DNA from 3 places in the Kribbella yunnanensis genome. Region 2 is predicted to be linked to each of the others. Evidence: riboswitches for the same ligand, from Rfam matches in the RefSeq annotation. Region 2 holds a riboswitch; each other region holds the start of a gene.
The links. A riboswitch is a leader RNA that binds a small molecule or an ion and turns the genes downstream of it on or off. The one in region 2 is predicted to bind ZMP and ZTP.
Positions count from the first base shown of each region.

Region 1: linked by a shared signal. The riboswitch ahead of ABD231_RS38520 (bifunctional 5,10-methylenetetrahydrofolate dehydrogenase/5,10-methenyltetrahydrofolate cyclohydrolase) and the one ahead of ABD231_RS07260 (glycine hydroxymethyltransferase) in region 2 are both predicted to bind ZMP and ZTP.
Region 3: linked by a shared signal. The riboswitch ahead of ABD231_RS22375 (5-aminoimidazole-4-carboxamide ribonucleotide transformylase) and the one ahead of ABD231_RS07260 (glycine hydroxymethyltransferase) in region 2 are both predicted to bind ZMP and ZTP.

Region 1 covers NZ_BAAANF010000027.1:212,656-219,464, reverse strand. Annotated here, with positions in the region: gene dop (depupylase/deamidase Dop) at 1-466, shown strand, start outside; gene ABD231_RS38540 (ubiquitin-like protein Pup) at 535-744, shown strand; gene prcB (proteasome subunit beta) at 753-1,595, shown strand; gene prcA (proteasome subunit alpha) at 1,627-2,490, shown strand; gene ABD231_RS38525 (NUDIX hydrolase) at 2,487-3,104, shown strand; ZMP/ZTP riboswitch at 3,315-3,408, shown strand; gene ABD231_RS38520 (bifunctional 5,10-methylenetetrahydrofolate dehydrogenase/5,10-methenyltetrahydrofolate cyclohydrolase) at 3,432-4,304, shown strand; gene aroH (chorismate mutase) at 4,340-4,708, shown strand; gene ABD231_RS38510 (prephenate dehydrogenase) at 4,705-5,769, shown strand; gene ABD231_RS38505 (phosphotransferase) at 5,770-6,627, shown strand; gene cmk ((d)CMP kinase) at 6,772-6,809, shown strand, end outside.
Region 2 covers NZ_BAAANF010000004.1:76,247-83,055, reverse strand. Annotated here, with positions in the region: gene ABD231_RS07265 (acyl-CoA dehydrogenase family protein) at 1-1,788, shown strand, start outside; ZMP/ZTP riboswitch at 1,786-1,867, shown strand; gene ABD231_RS07260 (glycine hydroxymethyltransferase) at 1,894-3,342, shown strand; gene ABD231_RS07255 (GbsR/MarR family transcriptional regulator) at 3,382-3,846, shown strand; gene ABD231_RS07250 (alpha/beta fold hydrolase) at 3,924-4,652, opposite strand; gene ABD231_RS07245 (ACT domain-containing protein) at 4,906-5,262, opposite strand; gene ABD231_RS07240 (glycoside hydrolase family 9 protein) at 5,291-6,809, opposite strand, start outside.
Region 3 covers NZ_BAAANF010000016.1:306,723-313,531, forward strand. Annotated here, with positions in the region: gene ABD231_RS22345 (FAD-binding oxidoreductase) at 1-623, opposite strand, end outside; gene ABD231_RS22350 (2-hydroxyacid dehydrogenase) at 718-1,626, shown strand; gene ABD231_RS22355 (WD40/YVTN/BNR-like repeat-containing protein) at 1,637-2,722, shown strand; gene ABD231_RS22360 (MoaD/ThiS family protein) at 2,724-2,987, shown strand; gene ABD231_RS22365 (hypothetical protein) at 2,993-3,307, opposite strand; gene ABD231_RS22370 (phosphotransferase-like protein) at 3,367-3,906, shown strand; gene ABD231_RS22375 (5-aminoimidazole-4-carboxamide ribonucleotide transformylase) at 3,903-4,814, opposite strand; ZMP/ZTP riboswitch at 4,829-4,908, opposite strand; gene ABD231_RS22380 (hypothetical protein) at 4,971-5,951, shown strand; gene ABD231_RS22385 (class I SAM-dependent methyltransferase) at 5,948-6,661, opposite strand; gene ilvD (dihydroxy-acid dehydratase) at 6,716-6,809, shown strand, end outside.

The DNA.
Region 1 (6,809 bases), on a different contig from region 2:
CATCGACCCGATGAAGCTGTCCGACCAGCTCGACTGGGTGGCGAAGTACAAACTGCTGCAGTCCTACCGCGACCGCGACGGCCTGGAGTGGGACGACCCGAAGCTGCACCTGGTCGACCTCCAGTACGCCGACCTTCGTCCGGACAAGGGGCTGTACTACAAACTGCTCAAGTCCGGCCGGATGCAGCGCATCGTCACCGACGAGGAGATCCGGATGGCGGTCTCGCACCCGCCGACCGATACCCGCGCCTACTTCCGGGGCCGCTGTATGCAGCAGTACGCGCCGCAGGTCGCGGCCGCCTCCTGGGACTCGGTGATCTTCGATCTGCCCGGCAAGGAGTCGCTGCAGCGGATCCCGACCCTGGACCCGCTGCGCGGCACGAAAGCGCATGTCGGTGCCCTTCTGGACCAGTGCGACACCGCAAGTGACCTGGTTCGCACCATTACTGGGGGTGCCGCCGGGTAGGGTCGCTCTTAGAAGCACGGAGAAGCGGTTGGGCGTCTTCTCCACTGCGGTTCTAGGAGGTGTGTGCGATGGCGAAGGACGGCGGGCAGCAGCACAAGCAGCCGAAGCGTTCGACGACCGAGGAAGAGGTCGAGCAGTCGACCACGTCGGAAGACGTGGCCGAGCGCAAGGAACGGCTCGACGAGGACGTCGACTCGATCCTCGACGAGATCGACGAGGTGCTCGAGGAGAACGCCGAGGAGTTCGTCCGCGGGTTCGTCCAAAAGGGTGGGGAGTGAACCGCTCGATGACATTTGATGCCTCCGGCCGGTTGCCGGAAGCCTTCCTGACCCCAGGTGGCACGTCGTTCATGGACTTCCTGGCCGGGCACGCGCCCGACCTGTTGCCCGGACGGCGCAGCCTGGGGCAGGCCGACTTCTCCGACCAGGTCCCGCACGGTACGACGATCGTCGCGGCCACCTTCGCGGGTGGCGTGGTGATGGCCGGCGACCGGCGGGCCACGATGGGCAACATCATCGCCTCGCGGGACATCGAGAAGGTGTTCCCGGCCGATGAGTACTCGGCGGTCGCGTTCGCGGGATCGGCCGGGTTCGGGATCGAGATGGTCCGGCTGTTCCAGGTCGAGCTCGAGCACTACGAGAAGCTCGAGGGCACCACGCTCAGCCTGGACGGCAAGTCCAACCGGCTGAGCGCGCTGATCCGGGGCAACCTGGCGATGGCGATGCAGGGTCTGGCCGTGGTGCCGCTGTTCGCGGGCTACGACCACGACCGCAAGGGCGGGCGGATCTTCTCCTACGACGCCACCGGCGGCCGCTACGAGGAGACCCACTTCCACAGCGTCGGCTCGGGCTCGCTGTTCGCCCGCGGCTCGCTGAAGAAGCTCTACCGCGAGGACCTGTCCGCGACCGACTGCGCGATGGTGACGATCCAGTCGCTGATCGACGCCGCCGACGACGACTCGGCGACCGGCGGCCCGGACATGCTGCGGCGGATCTTCCCGGTGGTCGGTGTGGTCACCGCCGACGGCTACCAGCGGTTGCCCGAGGACGAGGTCGCCGCCCTGGTCGACGCGGCCTGGGCGCAGCGCCACGGGCGCCCCGACGGCCCCGCCACGGCGTCCCTGACCTGATCCCATCGACTGATAGAGGACGACACCTTCGATGAGCACGCCGTTCTACGTCTCACCAGAACAGCTGATGCGCGACCGGGCGGACTTCGCCCGGAAGGGCATCGCCAAGGGCCGCAGCGCGATCGCGCTGCAGTATGCCGACGGCATCCTGTTCGTCGCCGAGAACCGCTCACCCGCACTGCACAAGGTGGCCGAGATCTACGACCGGATGGCGTTCGCCGCGGTCGGCCGCTACAACGAGTTCGAGAACCTGCGAATCGCCGGCGTCCGGCTGGCCGACATGCGCGGCTATTCGTACGACCGGCGCGACGTCACCGGCCGCGCGTTGGCCAACGCGTACGCACAGACCCTCGGCGCGATCTTCTCCTCCGGCGGTGAAAAGCCGCTCGAGGTCGAGATCCTGGTCGCCGAGATCGGCACCTCCACAGCCGACGACCAGATCTATCGCCTCACGTACGACGGCTCGATCGCCGACGTACGGGGTTATGCGGTGATGGGCGGCCAGGCCGAGCAGGTCGCCGAGTACGTCGGCGAGCACTACCAGGAGGGAATCTCGCTGGCCGGAGCCCTCCGGTTGGCCGTCGACGCCCTCGGCCACGACAGCAGCGAGCCCCGCGAACTGACGTCGGACCAGCTCGAGGTCGCCGTACTGGACCGGACCCGGACGCAGGTCCGCAAGTTCAAGCGCATCTCCGAGGAGACACTGGCCCGGATCCTGTCCGAGTCGCACCCCGCCGCCGACATCGAGGCAGCCGTAGTTGAGGACGCGACACCTTCGGAGCCGGCTGAGGAGACCCCCTCATCACCGGCATCCTCGTCCGCGGCGCCGTCGTCGGCCGACGACGAGGCACCGATCGCACCGCCCGAGGACCCCGACGACAGCCGCCCCCTGTGACGGACCGAACCACCGACGCAGCCGCCACCTCCTCCGACGTGGCGGCTGCGTCATCCCGGGCCGCCGACCCGGAGCCCTGGGAGCTCCTGGGGGAGAAGGTCGCCTACCAGCGCTTCCTAACGGTGAAGGTCCGCCAGTACCGCATGCCGAACGGCCACGAGGTCGACTGGGACGTCACCGGCCCGGAGTCCGCGGATGGAGTCGCCCGCGGCATCACCGTGCTGCCCCTGACCCCGGACGGCCGGATCGTGACGATCCGCATGTTCCGTCCAGGCCCGGACAGCGTCGTCACCAACCTGCCAGGCGGCCTGATCGAGCCCGGCGAGGACCCTGCGGTCGGCGGCGCCCGCGAGCTCGAGGAAGAGACGGGCTACACCTGCGAGACCCTCGAGGTCGTCGGCTGGACCTGGGCCGGCACATCCTCGACCTTCCGCAAATACGTCGCAATCGCCCGCGGCTGCCGTCCCAACGGCACCCAGCAGCTGGATGACGCCGAAGACTGCGTCCCAGTCGAACTGACCGTAGCCGAGTTCCGCGCCGAACTCCGAACCCCCGGCGCCATGACCGGCACCGACGCCGCCTACCTAGCCCTCGACCACGCCGCCCTCCTCTAACCCAGCCGCTCCCTCGCCGTATCGTGCCACTGCCACCCGCCTCTCCCCACCCCCAAAGGTGGGTCGCCTTCTCTTTGTGCACGAAGCGCATCTTTGTGAACCCACCAACCGTTTTTGGGGCCTGCAAACGGCTGGTGGGTTCACAAAGATGGGATGTGTGCACAAAGGTGGGTGGGCTGCTCTTTGGGCGGGGGGAGGCGGGTAGGGTGGGGGGTGGGTCGTGACTGGCGTTGAGGTGGGGTACCACCGGGGAGCGGCTTGCCGGTGGATCCGGCGGTGGTAGCCGCGCGCCTGGGCATTTGAGTTGACGCCCAGAGGAGTGCGCCCATGACTGCCGAACTGATGATCGGGACCGACCTCGCCGCCGAGATGGTGACGAACGCCGCCGCCCGCGCCGCGAAACTGCGCGAGTCCACCGGCATCCAGCCGTGCCTAGCGACCGTGCTGGTCGGCGACGATCCCGCCTCTGCGACGTACGTGCGGATGAAGCAGAACCGCAGCAAGAAGGCCGGGATCGGCTCGCGCAGCGTCGTACTGCCAGCATCGACCACCACCGACGAGCTGGTTGCCGAGCTCACCAACCTCTCGAACGACCCCGAGGTGCACGGCATCCTGCTGCAGCACCCCGTCCCCAGCCACATCGACGAGCGCGCCGCGTTCGAGGCGATCAACCCCGCCAAGGATGTTGACGGCGTCACCATGCACGCGTTCGCCGCGATGGCGTTCGGTGAGCCCGGGTTCCGGTCTTGTACGCCGGGCGGGATCATGCGGCTGCTCGAGGCGTACGACGTACCGATCCGCGGCGCGCACGCGGTCGTCATCGGCCGCAGCCCGATCCTCGGTAAGCCGGCCGGAATGTTGCTACTGGCATCGGACGCGACCGTCACCTACACGCATTCGCGGACCACGAACCTCCCCGAGATCGTCCGTACGGCGGACATCGTGGTCGCCGCGGTCGGCAAGGCGAACTTTGTCCGCGGCGACTGGTTGAAGCCGGGGGCGGTCGTGGTCGATGCCGGATACAACGAAGGCAACGTTGGTGACGTTCACTTCGAGGAGGCGAGCGAGGTTGCGCGCCTGATCACGCCGGTTCCGGGCGGGGTCGGGCCGATGACGATCGCGCTGCTGCTGGAGCAGACGGTCGACGCCGCGGAGGCCCAATCCGAGACGGCTGTCCACCCTGTGGCCGGCCTGGCCTAGGCTGTAGACGTTGTGAACTGACGAGGAGGCGTGACGTGGCGGTGCGGGCGATCCGGGGAGCCACCCAGCTGGACGTGGACGAGCGCGAGCACCTGCTCGAGCGGTCCGCCGAGCTGGTGAAGGCGGTCCTGGAGGCGAACGATCTGGACAGCGCGGATCTGATCAGCATCCTGTTCACCGTCACGCCTGACCTGCATGCGGAGTTCCCGGCCGTGGCCGGCCGGCAGATCGGGCTGACCGACGTACCGCTGATGTGCATGCAGGAGATCGACGTACCGCATGCTCTGCCGCGGGTGGTCCGGATGATGGTGCACACCGAGACCGAGCGCTCCCGCGACAAGATCCAGCACGTCTACCTGCACGGTGCGTCGGCGCTCCGTCCCGACCTGACAGGCGCCCAGTGACCGAACTCCGTGGCCCGGTCCGCATCGTCGGTGCGGGCCTGATCGGTACGTCGATCGGTCTCGCCCTGGCCCGGTTGGGTGTCGTGGTCGAGCTCGTCGACGCGAACCCCGACAACGCGCTGATGGCCGAGCGCATCGGCGCGGGATCACGACTCGTGCAGATCGAGCCGCAGCTGGTCGTGGTCGCCGTACCGCCGGATCACGTCGGGGCGGTGATCGCCGAGCAGCTCGCGCAGACCGATGCGGTCGTCACCGACGCGGCGAGCGTAAAGTCCAAGCCGCTGACGGATGCCCGACTCCTGTCCGCGGACCTGAGCCGGTACGTCGGAAGTCACCCGATGGCAGGTTCGGAGCGCAACGGCCCGTTGGCCGCGCGCGCGGATCTGTTCGATGGCGCGACCTGGGCGATCACCCCGCACGAGACGAGTTCGCCCGAGGCGGTCGAGCTCGTTCGTTGCCTGGCTGAGGCCTGTGGCGCACGCACGGTCGAGCTGTCCGTCGAGGACCACGACCTCGCGGTTGCCCGGGTATCCCACCTGCCGCAACTGATGTCGTCCCTGGCCGCCGGCACCCTCGTCGACGCGCCGAACTCACACCTGCAACTGTCCGGCCAAGGCGTCCGCGACGTCACCCGCATCGCCGCCGGCGACCCAGGCCTGTGGACCCAGATCGTCTCCGCCAACTCCGCCGCCCTGACCGGCCTGCTCGAGCAGATCCGCGACGAACTCGACCGCGTCCTCGTTGCCCTAGGCAAAGAAGAGGCCGGCGACGAACTCACCTCGGTGCTGGCCCGCGGCGTCTCCGGCGCCGTCCGCGTCCCCGGCAAGCACGGCACCCCGCACATCGAGCTGGTCAGCGTCCTCGTCACCATCCCCGACCGCCCCGGCCAGCTGGCCCGCCTCTTCAACGACGCCGCCGCCTCGGGCGCCAACGTCGAAGACCTCCGCATCGACCACAGCCCCGGCCGCCCCGTCGGCGAAGTCGAACTCCTCGTCAAACCCGGCTCCGACGACCAACTAACCCAAACCCTCACCGACCGCGGCTGGGTCGTCCACCGCTAGATGGCCGCGGACCCGCGCCTCGAGCTGGTGGCCGAAGTCAACCACCACATGGGCAGCGGCCTACGGCTCGTCGGGATCGCCGACCACGGCCAGTCGGGCGGCGCGGCCTTTGTCGAGTGGCCTGACGGGCGACCCGGGGTGGTGACCCGTTCGTCGCTTCCAATGGCAGACCTGGCCCGAACGGCGGAGGTGCTGGGCGCGGCGCGGTCTGCGGGGGTACTCGTTCCCCGGCACGAGGCATTCGTCGAACTCACCGATGGCGTCGCAGTTGTCCAAGAGCGCCTGCCGGGCCGACCTGCTCGCCGTACCGACGTCGAAGTGATCGATGCTCTGCTCGCGGTGACCGACGAATTCGTCGGCTTGCTCGCGGAGCGAACCGACGTACCGCCCCCATCGCCCCACCTGTACGAGAGTGGGCTGGAGCAACACAGCCCACGAAGCCGACGGCTGCTGAGGCGGATCCACGAGCTCGGCGACTACGAAATGACCGGAACAGATCTGGTGCATCCGGACTTCACCGTGCCCAACGTCCTGTTCGATGACCACGGTCAGCTCAGCGGCGTCGTGGACTGGAACCTCGGTGCCTTTCGCGGCGATCGGCACTGGGCGTTGGTCAAGCTCCGCTTCGATCTCGCGTGGGCCGCGGCCCAACCGGGAGACGAGCAGCCGGACACTCGACCAGAAGCGATAGAGCGACTGGACCGCGCGCTCGAAACACGCCTCGAGCCGGAGGTGCTGCTGGCGTACTGGGCGCACTGGACCCTTACCCAGCTGCACTGGGCGGTCCTCCACGACGACACCGCAGTGATCGACCTGCATCTCGAACTCGGCGAGAGCCGGCTGCTCGAGTGGCGCTAAGGACAGGACATGTCGGCTACGTACATGCCCCCGCACGCCTGGGCATCGGCTGAAGTCCGCTGATTTGGCCAATACCTCCTGTCCTTCGGGCGCTGTGAAGCAGGCGTGGCGGGATTCAGCCTCGGCGGCGGATATTCTCGGGGCATGATCATCGCTGTGGACGGGCCGAGCGGGTCCGGTAA
Region 2 (6,809 bases):
GGTGACGCTTTGCGGCCGTACGGCGACCTGGCGGCGGACCCCGGTCTGGTCCGGGTCGGAGCGGTGGCGGGATCGGAGGAAGCGCTCTCTCACGCGCTCCCGGCGAACCAGAATCCACCGGTTCTGCGCACCCACGACCGGTACGGGAACCGGGTCGACGAGGTCGACTTCCACCCGTCGTGGCACTGGCTGATGGAGAAAGCCGTCGGCTTCGGACTGCAGGCCGCGCCGTGGACGAGTTCCGGACCTTCCCCGCATCTGACGCGCGCGGCGGGGTTCTACGTGTGGTCGCAGGTCGAGCCTGGGCACGGCTGCCCGATCTCGATGACGTACGCCGCGGTCCCGGCGCTGCGCGCGGACGAGCGGCTGGCGGCCGAGTGGATTCCACGGCTCGCTTCGACCGAGTACGACGTACGACGGTTGCCCGGGGCAGCCAAGCGCGGCGCGCTGGCCGGGATGGGGATGACCGAGAAGCAGGGTGGTTCCGATGTGCGGGCGAACCTGACGACCGCGACGCCTGCTGGTGGGGACGGTGAGTACCTGCTCGACGGGCACAAGTGGTTCTGTTCGGCGCCGCAGGTCGATGTGTTCCTCGTGCTGGCTCAGGCGCCGGACGGGCTGAGCTGTTTCGTCGTCCCCCGGGTACTTGCTGACGGCAACCGAAACACGTTTGCTCTCCAGCGTCTGAAAGACAAACTCGGCAACCGCTCGAACGCCTCCAGCGAAGTCGAGTTCCACAGCACCGTCGGCTACCGCCTCGGCGACGAAGGCGCCGGCGTCCGCACCATCATCGAAATGGTCGCCGCCACCCGCCTCGACTGCGTCCTGGGCTCCGCCGCCCTCCAACGCCGAGCCCTCGTCGAAGCCACCTGGCACACCCACCACCGCTCAGCCTTCGGCAGCCTCCTGTCCGACAAACCAGCCATGCTCAACGTCCTAGCCGACCTAGCCCTGGAGAGCGAGGCAGCAACCGCTCTAGCAATGCGATTGGCAGCAGCCGCGGATGCGTCCACCACACGTGGTGATGGGGATGAGAGCCGCCCCCAAGCCCACTCCGAGGCGGAGCGAGGCGCGGCTGCGCACACCCACGGGGATGGGGCTGGGCTCGGCCCCCTTCCCTCCCAGCAGGCCGGCGCAGCCGGACCCGGTGGCTGGTCGGAGGCGGAGCGGCGCGCAGCGGCGGCGCACACCCGGGGCGATGGGCCCGGGCTCGGCATCCATCCTTCCCAGCGGGCCGGCGCAGCCGGACCCGTTAGCCCCGAACAGGAAGCGGCGTTCAGGCGGATCGGGCTGCCGTTGGCGAAGTTTTGGGTTTGTAAGCGGACTTCGTTTGTGGTGGCGGAGGCGTTGGAGTGTTTGGGCGGGAACGGGTTTGTGGAGGAGTCGGGGTTGCCGCTGCTGTTCCGGGAGTCGCCTTTGAACTCGATTTGGGAGGGGTCGGGGAATGTGAATGCGCTGGATGTACTGCGGGCGCTTCGGCGGCCGGAGTCGTTGGAGGCTTGGCTGGTGGAGGTGGGGGCGGCGCAGGGGGCCGACAACCGGCTGGATGCGGCGGTGAACGACGTACTGCAGGCGTTGGCGGATGTTGAGGGGGCCGAGGCGGGGGCGCGCAGGTTGGCGGCGAGAATGGCGTTGTGTCTGCAGGGATCGTTGCTGGTGCGGTACTCGACGCCGGCGATGGCGGATGCGTTTGTGGCGTCGCGGCTGGCTGGGGACTGGGGTGGCGTGTTTGGGACGCTGCCACGCACGACACCGTTCCGGGAGATCGTCGAGCGCACGATAGGGTGAGTGCGTCGCGACTGGCGCGCTGAGGTGGAGTACCACCGGGGAGCGAAAAGCGTTGGCACCGTGCGCCTGGGTGCCTCGAACCACTGCAACCTGCAGGAGACAACGATGACTCAACCCTTCGATGCTGCCAAGGCGTCGGCCGCGTACCAGAACGCGCTCGAGGTGATCGCCTCCGTCGAGCCGACGATCGCCGGTGCGATCAAGGCCGAGCTGACCGACCAGCGCTCCTCGCTGAAGCTGATCGCGAGCGAGAACTACGCCTCCCCCGCCACCCTGCTGACGATGGGCAACTGGCTCTCGGACAAGTACGCCGAGGGCACCGTCGGGCACCGCTTCTACGCCGGCTGCCAGAACGTCGACACCGTCGAGCAGACCGCGGCCGACCACGCGCGCGAGCTGTTCGGCGCGCCGCACGCCTACGTCCAGCCGCACTCCGGGATCGACGCCAACCTGGTCGCCTTCTGGGCGATCCTGGCGCAGCGGATCGAGTCCCCGGCGCTGGCCGAGGTCGGTGCGAAGCACGTCAACGACCTGTCCGACGAGGACTGGGACAAGCTGCGCAAGGCGCTCGGCGACCAGAAGATGCTCGGCATGTCGCTGGACGCCGGCGGCCACCTGACGCACGGCTTCCGCCCGAACATCTCCGGCAAGATGTTCAACCAGCACTCCTACGGCACCGACCCCGAGACCGGCCTCCTCGACTACGACGAGGTCGCCCGCAAGGCCCGTGAGTTCAAGCCGCTCATCCTGATCGCCGGCTACTCGGCGTACCCGCGCAAGGTGAACTTCGCCAAGATGCGTGAGATCGCCGACGAGGTCGGTGCGACCCTGATGGTCGACATGGCGCACTTCGCCGGTCTGGTCGCAGGCAAGGTCTTCACCGGCGACTTCGACCCGGTCCCGCACGCGCACGTCACCACGACGACCACGCACAAGTCGCTGCGCGGCCCGCGTGGCGGCATGGTGCTGTGCCAGCCGGAGTACGCCGAGTCGGTCGACCGTGGTTGCCCGATGGTGCTCGGTGGTCCGCTCAGCCAGACGATGGCCGCCAAGGCGGTCGCGCTCGCCGAGGCCCGCCAGCCAGAGTTCCAGACCTACGCGCAGGCCGTCGCCGACAACGCCGTCACCCTCGCCGAGGGTCTGATGAAGCGTGGCGTCAAGCTCGTCACCGACGGTACCGAGAACCACCTGGTCCTGCTGGACGTCTCGTCGTACGGCATCACCGGCCGGCAGGCCGAGTCCGCGCTGCTCGACGCGGGCATCGTCACCAACCGCAACGCGGTCCCCCGCGACCCGAACGGCGCCTGGTACACCTCGGGTGTCCGGATCGGTACGCCGGCGCTGACCACGCGCGGATTCGGCGCCGACGAGTTCGATCGGGTGGCCGAGTTGATCGTCGACGTACTGTCCTCGACCACGCCCACCACGACGGCGGCCGGTGCCCCCTCGAAGGCCAAGTACGTGCTGGCCGATGGGGTCGCCGACAAGACCCGCGCGGCCTCGGCGGAGATCCTCGACAAGCACCCGCTGTACCCGGGTCTCGAGCTCAGCTGACAAACAATCAGAAACTTCTGATTAATGTAAGGTTCAATCATGGCGCCCACCCCGGATGAAGTCAGTCAGTACGTCGAACGCTTCGCCGGGGTGATGGCCAACAGCGGGGTGCCGACGATGTCGGCCCGGGTGATGGGCCGGATGCTCGTCAGCCCGAACGGAACGATGACCGCGGCTGAGCTGGCCGAGACGTTGCAGATCAGCCAGCCTGCGGTATCCGGCGCGGTCCGGCAGCTGATCCAGATGTCGTTCATCTCCCGGGAGCGGATGCCGGGTTCGCGCAAGGATCACTACCGGATTCGCGAGGATGTGTTCGCCGCGATCCTCGAACGCCGCAATCAGGCCCTGACCGAATGGGCCGCCAGCAGCGCGTACGGCGCGGCCCTGTTCGGCGCCGACACCACTGTCGGCCGCCGGCTGTCCGAAGCGGCCGAGTTCTTCACCTTCGTGCACGGTGATCTCGAGCAGACAATGAAGGACTGGCGAGCCAAAAACCCAGGCTAGGCGCTGACGGCTCGCCCGCCCGAACTCCAGCCGCAATCGCCCCCGCACTCAGCACCGCCGCAGCCTAACTGTTTCGGTTATGGGCACACCGAGGTGAGGTGTTCGAGGAGGAGGGTGGTGGTGGCTTCGGCGGCTTCGGTTGGGATGTTGTGGCCGATGTTATCGAGGATCTCGAGGCGGTAGGGGCCGGTGACCCAGTTCTTGGTGGCGTGGACGCCCGAGGGTGCGACTGCCGGGTCCTTCGTGCTGGCGATGAACAGCGTCGGGATCGTGATCTTCTGCTCGTAGCCGGTGAAGTCGTTGGCCCGGTACCAGTTGAGCGCAGCGGTCAGCGCACCTGGCTGCGAAAACCTCTCGAGGTACTTCGCGGGCAGTGTGGGCGGTCCGCCGGCGAGAATGACGTTCTCGGGAATCGGAGCCGGTTGTCGGAAGAAGTTCATGTACTTGGAGGCCTCCTGCTGAACCGGATCGGTCCGCAACGCCTCGGCGAAGGCACCGAGATGCGGCACGGACACCGCCGTCAGCGACCGCACGCGCCGGGAGTACTTCGCAGCAGCGACCCACGCGACCGCGGCACCCCAGTCATGTCCGACCAGGTCGAATCGGCCCCAGCCCAGGGAGTCGGCGATCGCACGAACGTCTGCGACCGGGTGATCCAGGTGGTAGTCCGCGACCCTGGTCGGCCGCACCCCCGGTGAGTAGCCGCGCTGGTCGGGTGCTACCGCCCGATAGCCGGCCGCGGCCAGCCCGAGCAACTGGTGCTCCCAGTCGACGCCAAACGCCGGAAAGCCATGTAGCAACAGCACTTTCCGACCGTGCCGCGGACCCGTGGCGACGGCGTCGAAGGTCCCTGAGCGAGTGCGGATCCGCAGCGGCGTGAGCCCTGGCAACGAGGACGCCCGTGCCGTGCCCGAGGCACCGGCGGTTGTCACACCGGTAGCAGCGGCGGCAGTGAACAGGATGAAAGCTCTGCGAGAAGGGGGCATGCAGCGAGTTTGGTCGGTCGGCCGATGCGCACACCACCAACCTTCCCCCACCATCCGGGTGGGTCCAGCCCCACTAGGTGACGATCGTGTGGCCGGCGGATTGGAGGGTGGCAATGGCTGCGTCTAGGTCGGATTCGGCGACTAGGACGAGGTCGGCTTGGTAGGTGGAGGCGGCGCAGACGGACAGGCCGGCGGCGGCCAACGGGTGCACGATGGCGGCTAGCATGCCGGGCTGGTCCAGGGCGTGGGGTTCGTTGTTGTAGAAGGCTCGCCAGGGGTCGGCCGCGTCGGCGGACTCGGCGATCACGGTGGTGCCGGCGGGGGTTCGGGACATGGCCCACCAATCGCCGGTGGGGATTGGGGGTACGCCGTCGGTGACGTGGGTGATGGTGAAGCGCGGCCGGAGGAGGGTCAGGGTTTGGGCTTGCATGGGGTTAGTCTCCCCCGGCCGCAGGCCGCTAGCGGGTGAGGGCGTAGACGGCGATGGCGGCGAAGTCGTCGGCGGGTTCGGACGCTTGCCAGGAGCGGACGTCGTCGACGTAGCGTGAGCCGCGGCCGGTGAACTCGGCGTACTGGTCGACGCCGTTTGCCGGGCAGGCGTTCATACCGTCGAGGTGATCGCCGAGGCCTTCCTCGAACAGGTCGGCGGAGTTCGGGCCGTTGACGACGGCGCCGACGACCTGGCGGCCGAGGATGTTGCCGATCTGGTGGTGCGGGCACTGACCGGCGTTCGAGCCGACGCCGACCATGAACGACACGCCCCACGCGTTGGCGCCGAAGGCCCAGTCGATCTGCTGAGCACCGAAGGTGTCGTACCGACGTTCGCCGGTCACCTGCCGATACAACCGCGCAGTCGCTGCCAGCCCAAAGGTGTGCGGTACGGCGTCAAAATTGTCGTACTGCGCGCCCGCCCGGAACGGGTCCTGTGCGGCTCGCGTGGTCCCGATCGCCAGCTGAGCTCGCAAGTCAGCACTCAGCTTGGCAACCAGTGCACGGTCGGATCGCGCCGCCCGGATCAGATCCGCGTGCGCGAGCGCACTCACGTCGTACAGGTTGAGCGTGTCGCCACCCGCCTCGTGCTCCAGGTACTGACCGGCCCAGTACGACGCCTGTCGCACCCAACCGGCGGCCCGGCGATCGCCCAGCCGCTGCGCTGCCAGAGCCAGCTCGGCCGCACCCAGCTCAAGGTCGTCGCGCCAGGCGGATTCGGGGTAGAACGCAAACGGCAACGACGTCACCAACTGACCGACATTAGTGGTCTTGGCCTGGGCGAAGATCTGGGCGGCGGTCTCCAGGTGCTTGCGCGCGAGGCGACGGTCCGTCCGCGCCTCGACCTGTGCTGCCAAAGCAAACGCGGCCGCCGTCCGACCGGCCAGGTTCGGGCTGATCAGCTGCCCAGGGTCCGCCGCGCGGAACACCGGCCGATTGCGCAGGTGCCGTTCGGCAGGTGAAGTCAGGTGGTCGTCCGCCTCGGGCAGTCGCCAGATGTCGTGGTCACCGATGAACGTGCCCTCGGCGTTGCCGGTTCCGACGCCGACCTGGATGTAGAGCGTCTTCGACTTCTCGTCCCACATCTTGTCCAGCCACTTCAGCCCATGCCGAGCCTCGTTCGTCACCTTGCGATCCGGCCGCCGCGCGTCCCGGGCCGATGCCCACAGCAACGATTCCGAGTACGCCGCGATGTGCGTGAACTTGAGGTAGTCGCCCGCGTCGTACCAGCCACCCTCGACATCGACCGGACCACCGACCCGCTGCAGCTCACCGACCGTCTGATCGGTGTCGGGATTGACGAACGTCGGCGTCTCGTACACCTGCGCCGCCCGATCCGTCAGATGTGCCGGCTGCCGACCGAGGGACCCCGGTACGACGTTCGCCCCGTCGCGCTGCTCGGTGAAGAAGTTCACCGCCTTGTCCTTCGCCGACGTCGCCAGCGCATCCCCGTCGGCCCGCACGACGAACGCGGGTGACGACGCGACC
Region 3 (6,809 bases), on a different contig from region 2:
TGCACCGGTTCGCCGTCATACGTGCCAGAGGCAACGATTTCGGCGATCACCGGCGCCAGGTCGTCCAACGACACGCGGACGTGGCGCAGGGCGACGTACGGGGAGATGCGGTCGAGTGAGATGCGCAGCCGGGTCGCATAGCCGAGTGTGCCGTAGGAGTTCGGGAACATCCGGAAGAGGTCGTCACCAGGTCGTGCGGTCACGATCTCGCCGGCGCCGGTCAGGATGTCCAGCTCCAGCACGGATTCGTGCGGCAGTCCGGCGCGGAACGACGAGGACTCGATACCGAGCCCGGTCACCGCGCCACCCAGCGTGATCGTCTTGAGCTGCGGGACCACCATCGGCGTGAGCCCGTGCGGCAGGGTCGCCGCGACCAGGTCCTCGTAGGTGCACATGCCCTGTACGTCGGCCGTCCGCGCGACCGGATCGACGCTGAGCACCCCGGTCAGCCCGGAGACGTCCAGGCCGGGCGTGGCGAGCTCGGTGCGCGGCCGGAACAGGTTCGAGCTGCGTTTGGCCAGCCGCACGGGCTCGCCGACCGGGATGCGCTGGTACGACGCGCGGAGCCGGTCTACCGCCTGATCGTGCGCGAGTGTTGCAGCCGCATCCGATGTCGAGGGCACCTAATCAGAGTACGACGGCGGTTCGGGAGCACGCATGGGTCTTCTGTCACGCCTGCTCGCGCGGATTGTCCGTGGCGGCGAGTAGGTTTTCCTCATGGGTGATCTGGTGAGGGCGTGGCTTCCGTGGGAGGACTCCGAGCGGGTCCTCGGTGGGGTGCCGGACGGGGTGTCGGCGCAGGCGGAGCCGGATGGGGCGGAGTTCTTCGTGCCGGGGTACATGGTCGGGGTGGATCTGCCCGCCGCCTTCGCCGCGATGCCGGATCTGAAGGTGGTTCAGCTGCAGACCGCGGGCTACGAGGCCGTTGTACCGCATCTGCCGGAGGGCGTCACCTTGTGCAATGCGCGTGGGGTCCACGACGCGTCGACGGCCGAATTGGCGGTCGGGCTGATCCTGGCGTCGTACCGGCGGTTGCCGCGGGCGGTGCGCAACCAGGAGCTCGGTGTGTGGCCGACCGACTATGTGGACATGGACGACTCGCTTGCGGATCGGACCGTGCTGATCGTGGGGTACGGGTCGATCGGTGAGGCGCTGGAGCGGCGGCTGGCCGGGTTCGAGTGTGAGGTGATCCGCGTGGCGAGGCGGCCGCGGGACGGTGTTCACCCGACGACCGACCTCCCGGAGTTGCTGCCGCAGGCGGACGTCGTCGTACTGCTGACTCCGGCGACTGATGAGACGCGCGGCATGGTCGACGAGAAGTTCCTTGCCCGGCTCAAGGACGGGGCACTGCTCGTGAACGTGGCTCGCGGGGTCATCGTCGACACCAGCGCGCTCGTGGCTGAGCTCGGTACGGGGCGCATCTCGGCCGCGCTCGACGTCACCGATCCCGAGCCGTTGCCGTCAGGTCATCCGCTGTGGTCTGCTCCGAATGTGCTGATCAACCCGCATCGCGGGGGTGCCTCGACGGCGTTCGAGCCGCGGGTCGCCCGGTTGGTGCGGGCGCAGCTGGAGCGTTTCGCGCGTGGAGAAGCACTCATCAATGTGGTGGCGGGGCCGCCACGCTAGGAGGACAACGATGTCCGAGACCGTACTGCTGATCGGGACCAAGAAGGGGCTCTGGATCGGCCGCAGCGACGCTGCGCGCCGGGAGTGGAGGCTCGACGGTCCCGCGTTCGAGATGCAGGGCGTGTACGCCGTGGGCATCGACACGCGCGGTGAGCAGCCGCGACTCTTCGTCGGCGGGACCAGTGAGCACTGGGGACCGGCGGTGTTCCACTCCGATGATCTCGGGAAGACGTGGGATGAGCCGGCGGAGGGCTCGATCGGATTCCCAGCCGGGACCGATGCGTCGCTGGAGCGCGTGTGGCAGATCCAGCCGGCGCCGGCCGCCCAGCCGGGTGTTGTGTACGCCGGGAGCCAGCCGTCGGCGCTGTGGAAGTCGACTGACGGGGGAGTGACGTTCGAGCTCGTCCGGGGACTCTGGGATCACCCGCATCGCGAACAGTGGGGCGCAGGCTTCGGCGGTCAGGCCGTGCACACCGTGCTGCCGCATGCGACCGACCCCGCGCGGATCAGCGTCGCGATGTCGACCGGTGGTGTGTACCAGACGACGGACGGTGGGGAGTCATGGTCCCCGGCCAACCACGGGATCAAGGCGTACTTCCTGCCCGACCCGGATCCCGAGTTCGGTCAGTGTGTGCACAAGCTGGCGGCGCATCCCGACGTACCGGAGCGGATGTTCGCGCAGAACCACCATGGTGTGTACCGGTCCGACGACGGCGGCGAGATCTGGAAGAGCATCGCCGATGGATTGCCGTCGGACTTCGGCTTCCCGATCGCCGTGCACCCGCATGAGCCCGACACCGTGTACGTCTTCCCGTTGGTGGCCGACGGCAACCGAATCCCCACTGACGCCACCTGTCGCGTCTACCGCTCCCGCGACGCCGGCGCGACCTGGGAACCGCTGACCAACGGTCTGCCCGAGGTCTCCTACGTCCCCGTCCTCCGCGACGCGCTCACCACCGACGCCGCCGAATCGGCCGGTGTCTACGTAGGCACCCGCGACGGCTGCGTCTACGCCAGCGCCGACGCAGGCGACACCTGGACCGAGGTCGCCAGCCACCTCCCCGACGTACTCACCCTGCGCGCCGCGGTGATCTGACGTGATCACCCTCCGGCTCCCACCAGTCCTCCGCCCCTTCGCCGACGGCGCCGAACACATCGAGGTAGAAGCCACCACCGTCGGCGCCGCCCTCGCAGCCACCCACCCAGCCCTCCGCCGCCGCCTAACCGACGAGCAGGGCTCGGTCCGCCGCCACGTCAACATCTACCTAGGCCCCGACAACATCCGAGACCTAGCCGGCCCCGACACCCCCCTCACCGACGGCGCCGAACTCCTAATCCTCCCCAGCGTCGCCGGCGGCTGACGCGGTCAGGTTGGCGGGTGATGGGTGCCGGTGCGGTCGGTCCAGCCGGTGGTGTCGGATTCGGCGCCTACCTCGGAGACGGCCCAGACGATGTTGCGGATGCCGGGGCGGTCGACGGCGCCTTGGTCGAGCATCGCTTGGTGGTACTGGCGGGCGTTCGCCTCGTCTGCGTAGACCTGGATCATGTGGCCGTCGCGGGTCCAGGTGCCGTGCACGAAGCCGGGGAGCGGGATCTTGCTCGAGGCCATCAGTGACAGTTGGTCGCGGAGGCCCTCGATGAGGTCGGGGTCGATGTCCCATACGCCGATGACTGCCCACATGGTGAGCAGTATGTGCCGGACGGGTTGGTGGCGGAAGAGCCGGTTGTAGCGTCCGGGAAGTGAAGGGCGAAGTGATCGTGGTGAGTGGGCCTCCGGGGGCTGGTAAGTCGACGGTGGCGCGGTTGGTCGCTTCGCAGGCTGAGCGGGCGACTGTGCATCTGGTGACCGACCAGTTCTACGAGGCGATTCGGACTGGGTTCATCCCGCCGTACCTGCCGGATGCGTCGAGGCAGAACGATGTGGTGGTGGATGCGTATGTGGGCGCCGCTGCGACGTATGCACGGGGTGGGTACGACGTCGTGGTCGACGGTGTTGTTGGACCGCATTACCTGCCTCCGTTTCGGGCGGCTGCGGAGGCCGACGGGCTGACCTTGTCGTACGTCGCACTGCGGCCTGCGCTTGAGACAACCATCGCCCGGGCGCAGAACCGCGGTCCCGAGTCACTGCGTGACGAAGGCGCCCTCACTCACATGTACGGCGTTTTCGCCGACCTGGGCGCGCTGGAGCATCACGCCCTCGACACGACCGGCCAGTCGGCGGCTGCCACGGCGGAGGCTGTTCGGATGGGAGTAGCCGCCGGGAGGTACCGCCTGAGCTAGTGGCGGAAGAGGCGGAGGTTGGTGGGGGACCAGCTGATGCCGTGCGTGGCGCAGGCGGCGGCTATCTGGTCGGAGCGGATGGAGCCGGCGGGTTCGGCGAGGTGGGTGACGCCGAAGCGGGCTGCCTCTTCGACGTTGTCGGGGAAGGGGAGTGCGCCGTCGGAGACCATCGACACGCCGGTGAGCGGCTCAAGCGAGTGGCGGGACCACCACTCGGCCGCTTTGGCGCCGGCTAGGCGGGTGCAGTCGACTCGGGACTGTTGGCCGGCGCCGATGCCGATCGCCATACCGTCCTTCAGAAGGGCGACGGTGTTGGACTGCGTGTAGCGGACGACGATCAGGCCGAGCATCAGATCCCGTGCGACGGCGTCACCCACCTCGGCCGACAGCAGGTCTCGAGTGATCGGTACGTCGTCCCGCTCCTGGCTGAGGCGGACGCCGTACAGCTCACGCACCTCCTCGCGCGGTGGCTCGAACGACGGATCCGCCTCCAGCACCAAGTACGTGCCGCGCTTCTTCGCGGCCAGCACCTCAACCACACCAGGCGCGTACCCAGGCGCGATGATCCCGTCACTCACGACCCGACGCAGCACGTCAGCCAGCTCAGCGTCGACCACGTGCGAGACCGCCACGAAATCGCCGTACGACGACTTAGGGTCGGCGTCCCGGGCGCGCCGGTACGCGTCAGCGACCGACGTACCGAGCGCTGCGCCAGCCGGGGACACATGCTTGTACGACGCCGCTGCAGGTACCCCAAAATCAAGAGCGGCCTCGCGGACGAGCTGCCAGCCGGTCAGCCCGTCCAGGACATTGATGTACGACGGATTTCCCGCCACGACGGTGAATGGCGCGGCCGAGCCGACGACTGTCATCGACGCGGCCTGATGTGGATTCATCCCATAACGCATGCGCGACCTCCGGAAGGAGGCGCCCAGGCGGACGACGCCACGTAGCTGTTCGCTCCACGGTGGTGATCCACCCTCGCCAGTCGCGGTAGGGCACAGGGTATTGCAGGAAAGTGCAATCCTTGTCCACAGAGGTCCGAGGAGTCTTACCATCCGCGAATGGGGTTCTTCTCGCGGAAAGGTGTCGATCTGGCCGGGCTGAGGCTGGATCAGGCCTGGGTGGACGACGACCTGGACGCGGCGTACGCGGCGGTTCGGCGAGGGGATTTGTCGACTGGGCTGGCCCTGCTGAAGGTGACGCCGGCTAATACGAATCTGCGGTCGATCCGGGCTACTGGCCTGGCGAAGGCGGCGGTTGGGCGGAGCGAACAGCTGGAGATGCGGCTGGAGGCGTACCCGAAGGATCCGGATCTGTTGTTGTGGTTCGGGCAGACGCTGGTGTTCGAGGCGTGGGCGGTGCGGACGGGGCAGCGGGCGAAGGATGTGTCGGCGCAGCGGTTTGCGACGTTCCACGACATCCTGCGTACGGCGGCCGAGGTGCTGCAGGGTGCGATTGTGGCGGCCGCGGATGACGCGGTGCCGTGGGAGGTGCTGCAGTGGGCGGCACTCGGGTTGCAGGCGGAGCCGGTGGACAAGGCCGAGATCTTCCATGCCGCGCTGATCCGGCACCCGGGGAGTTATGCGGCGCATACCGGCCGGGTTCAGGTGCTGGCGAAGAAGTGGTCCGGGCTGGAGCTGGCCGAGCTGGTTGATTTCGGTGACGCGGTGGTGGGGCGGGCGCGGCCGGGCAGCGTGCTGTGCAGTATCGCGGCCAATGTCTTCAACGAGGTCTGGCTGGAGGTTGCGTCGGACAAGGACCCGCCGCGCGTGCAGCGCCTGAAGCGGTACGCGCGCGAGGTCTCCGGCCGCCGACCGGACCTGACCGCAGCCCGCGACAAGTGGTGGAACGACGCTCGTACGCCGGATCCCGCGGATGTGTCCGCCCACGGCGCGATGGCGTTCGCGCTCAAGTGGGCCGGCGCGAAGTCCGAGGCGATGGATCACGCCTGCCGCACCGAAGGCCGGATCGAGAGCGTGCCGTGGTCCTACGTCGGCGGCGTCACCGGCTTCGCCGAAGCCCTCGCCAAACGGATGGACTAGCCCTTCTCGGCGCGGAAGACCATCAGCCGAGAGTCCACAGAGAACGGCTCACCCTGCCAACCGGCAGTCACCTGCACTGCGAATCCGGCTGCGTCCAACGCGTCGCTGATCTCCGCGAGCGAGCGGAAGTACAGCTCGTTGCGGTAGACGTCGTCGCGGCCGTCGTCGTACTGGTTATGCGCATCGAAGACGACGCGCCCGTTGGCGACCTCGATCAGGTCGAGCCATTCGGTGAGGTGGCCGATCGGGGTGTCGCGTTCCCCGTACGTCGCCTCGCGCGTCCACGACTCCCACGCCCGCGCCGCGGGGTTCCGCGACTCGAAGGCCAGTACGCCGCCGTCGCGGAGCGCTCCGGCTAAGGCAGTCAGGGCAGCGGGTAGGTCGGGGATGTGCATGATCGTGTTCCCGGTGCACACCACGAGATCGACGTCCGCGGTCGGCGGGATCACGGTGGCGTCGCCGGTGAGCCAGGTGACGGAGCTCGGCGTACGGCGGGCGTAGTTCAGCATCGTCGGGCTGGGGTCGATACCGATCACCTCCCGGCCGGGTGTCGCCAGCGAGCGCGTCAGCAGGCCGGTACCGCAGCCGAGGTCGAGGATCTTCCGGGCATCGAGGGAGTCGGCGAGCGCGCGGAAGTACGCGTGATCGTCGCCGTCGGGGTTGTCGAGGTCGTAGAGCTCGACCAGCTTCTCGTCACCATAGGGATCCACTGCGCGAACGCTAGAGAGCCCAGGACGGTGGGGCAATGTGTTTAGAGTGAGCCCATGGTCGATGTGAAGCCCCGCAGCCGCACAGTCACCGACGGTCTGGAAGCGACCGCGAGCCGAGGAATGCTCAGAGCGGTCGGGATGGGTGACG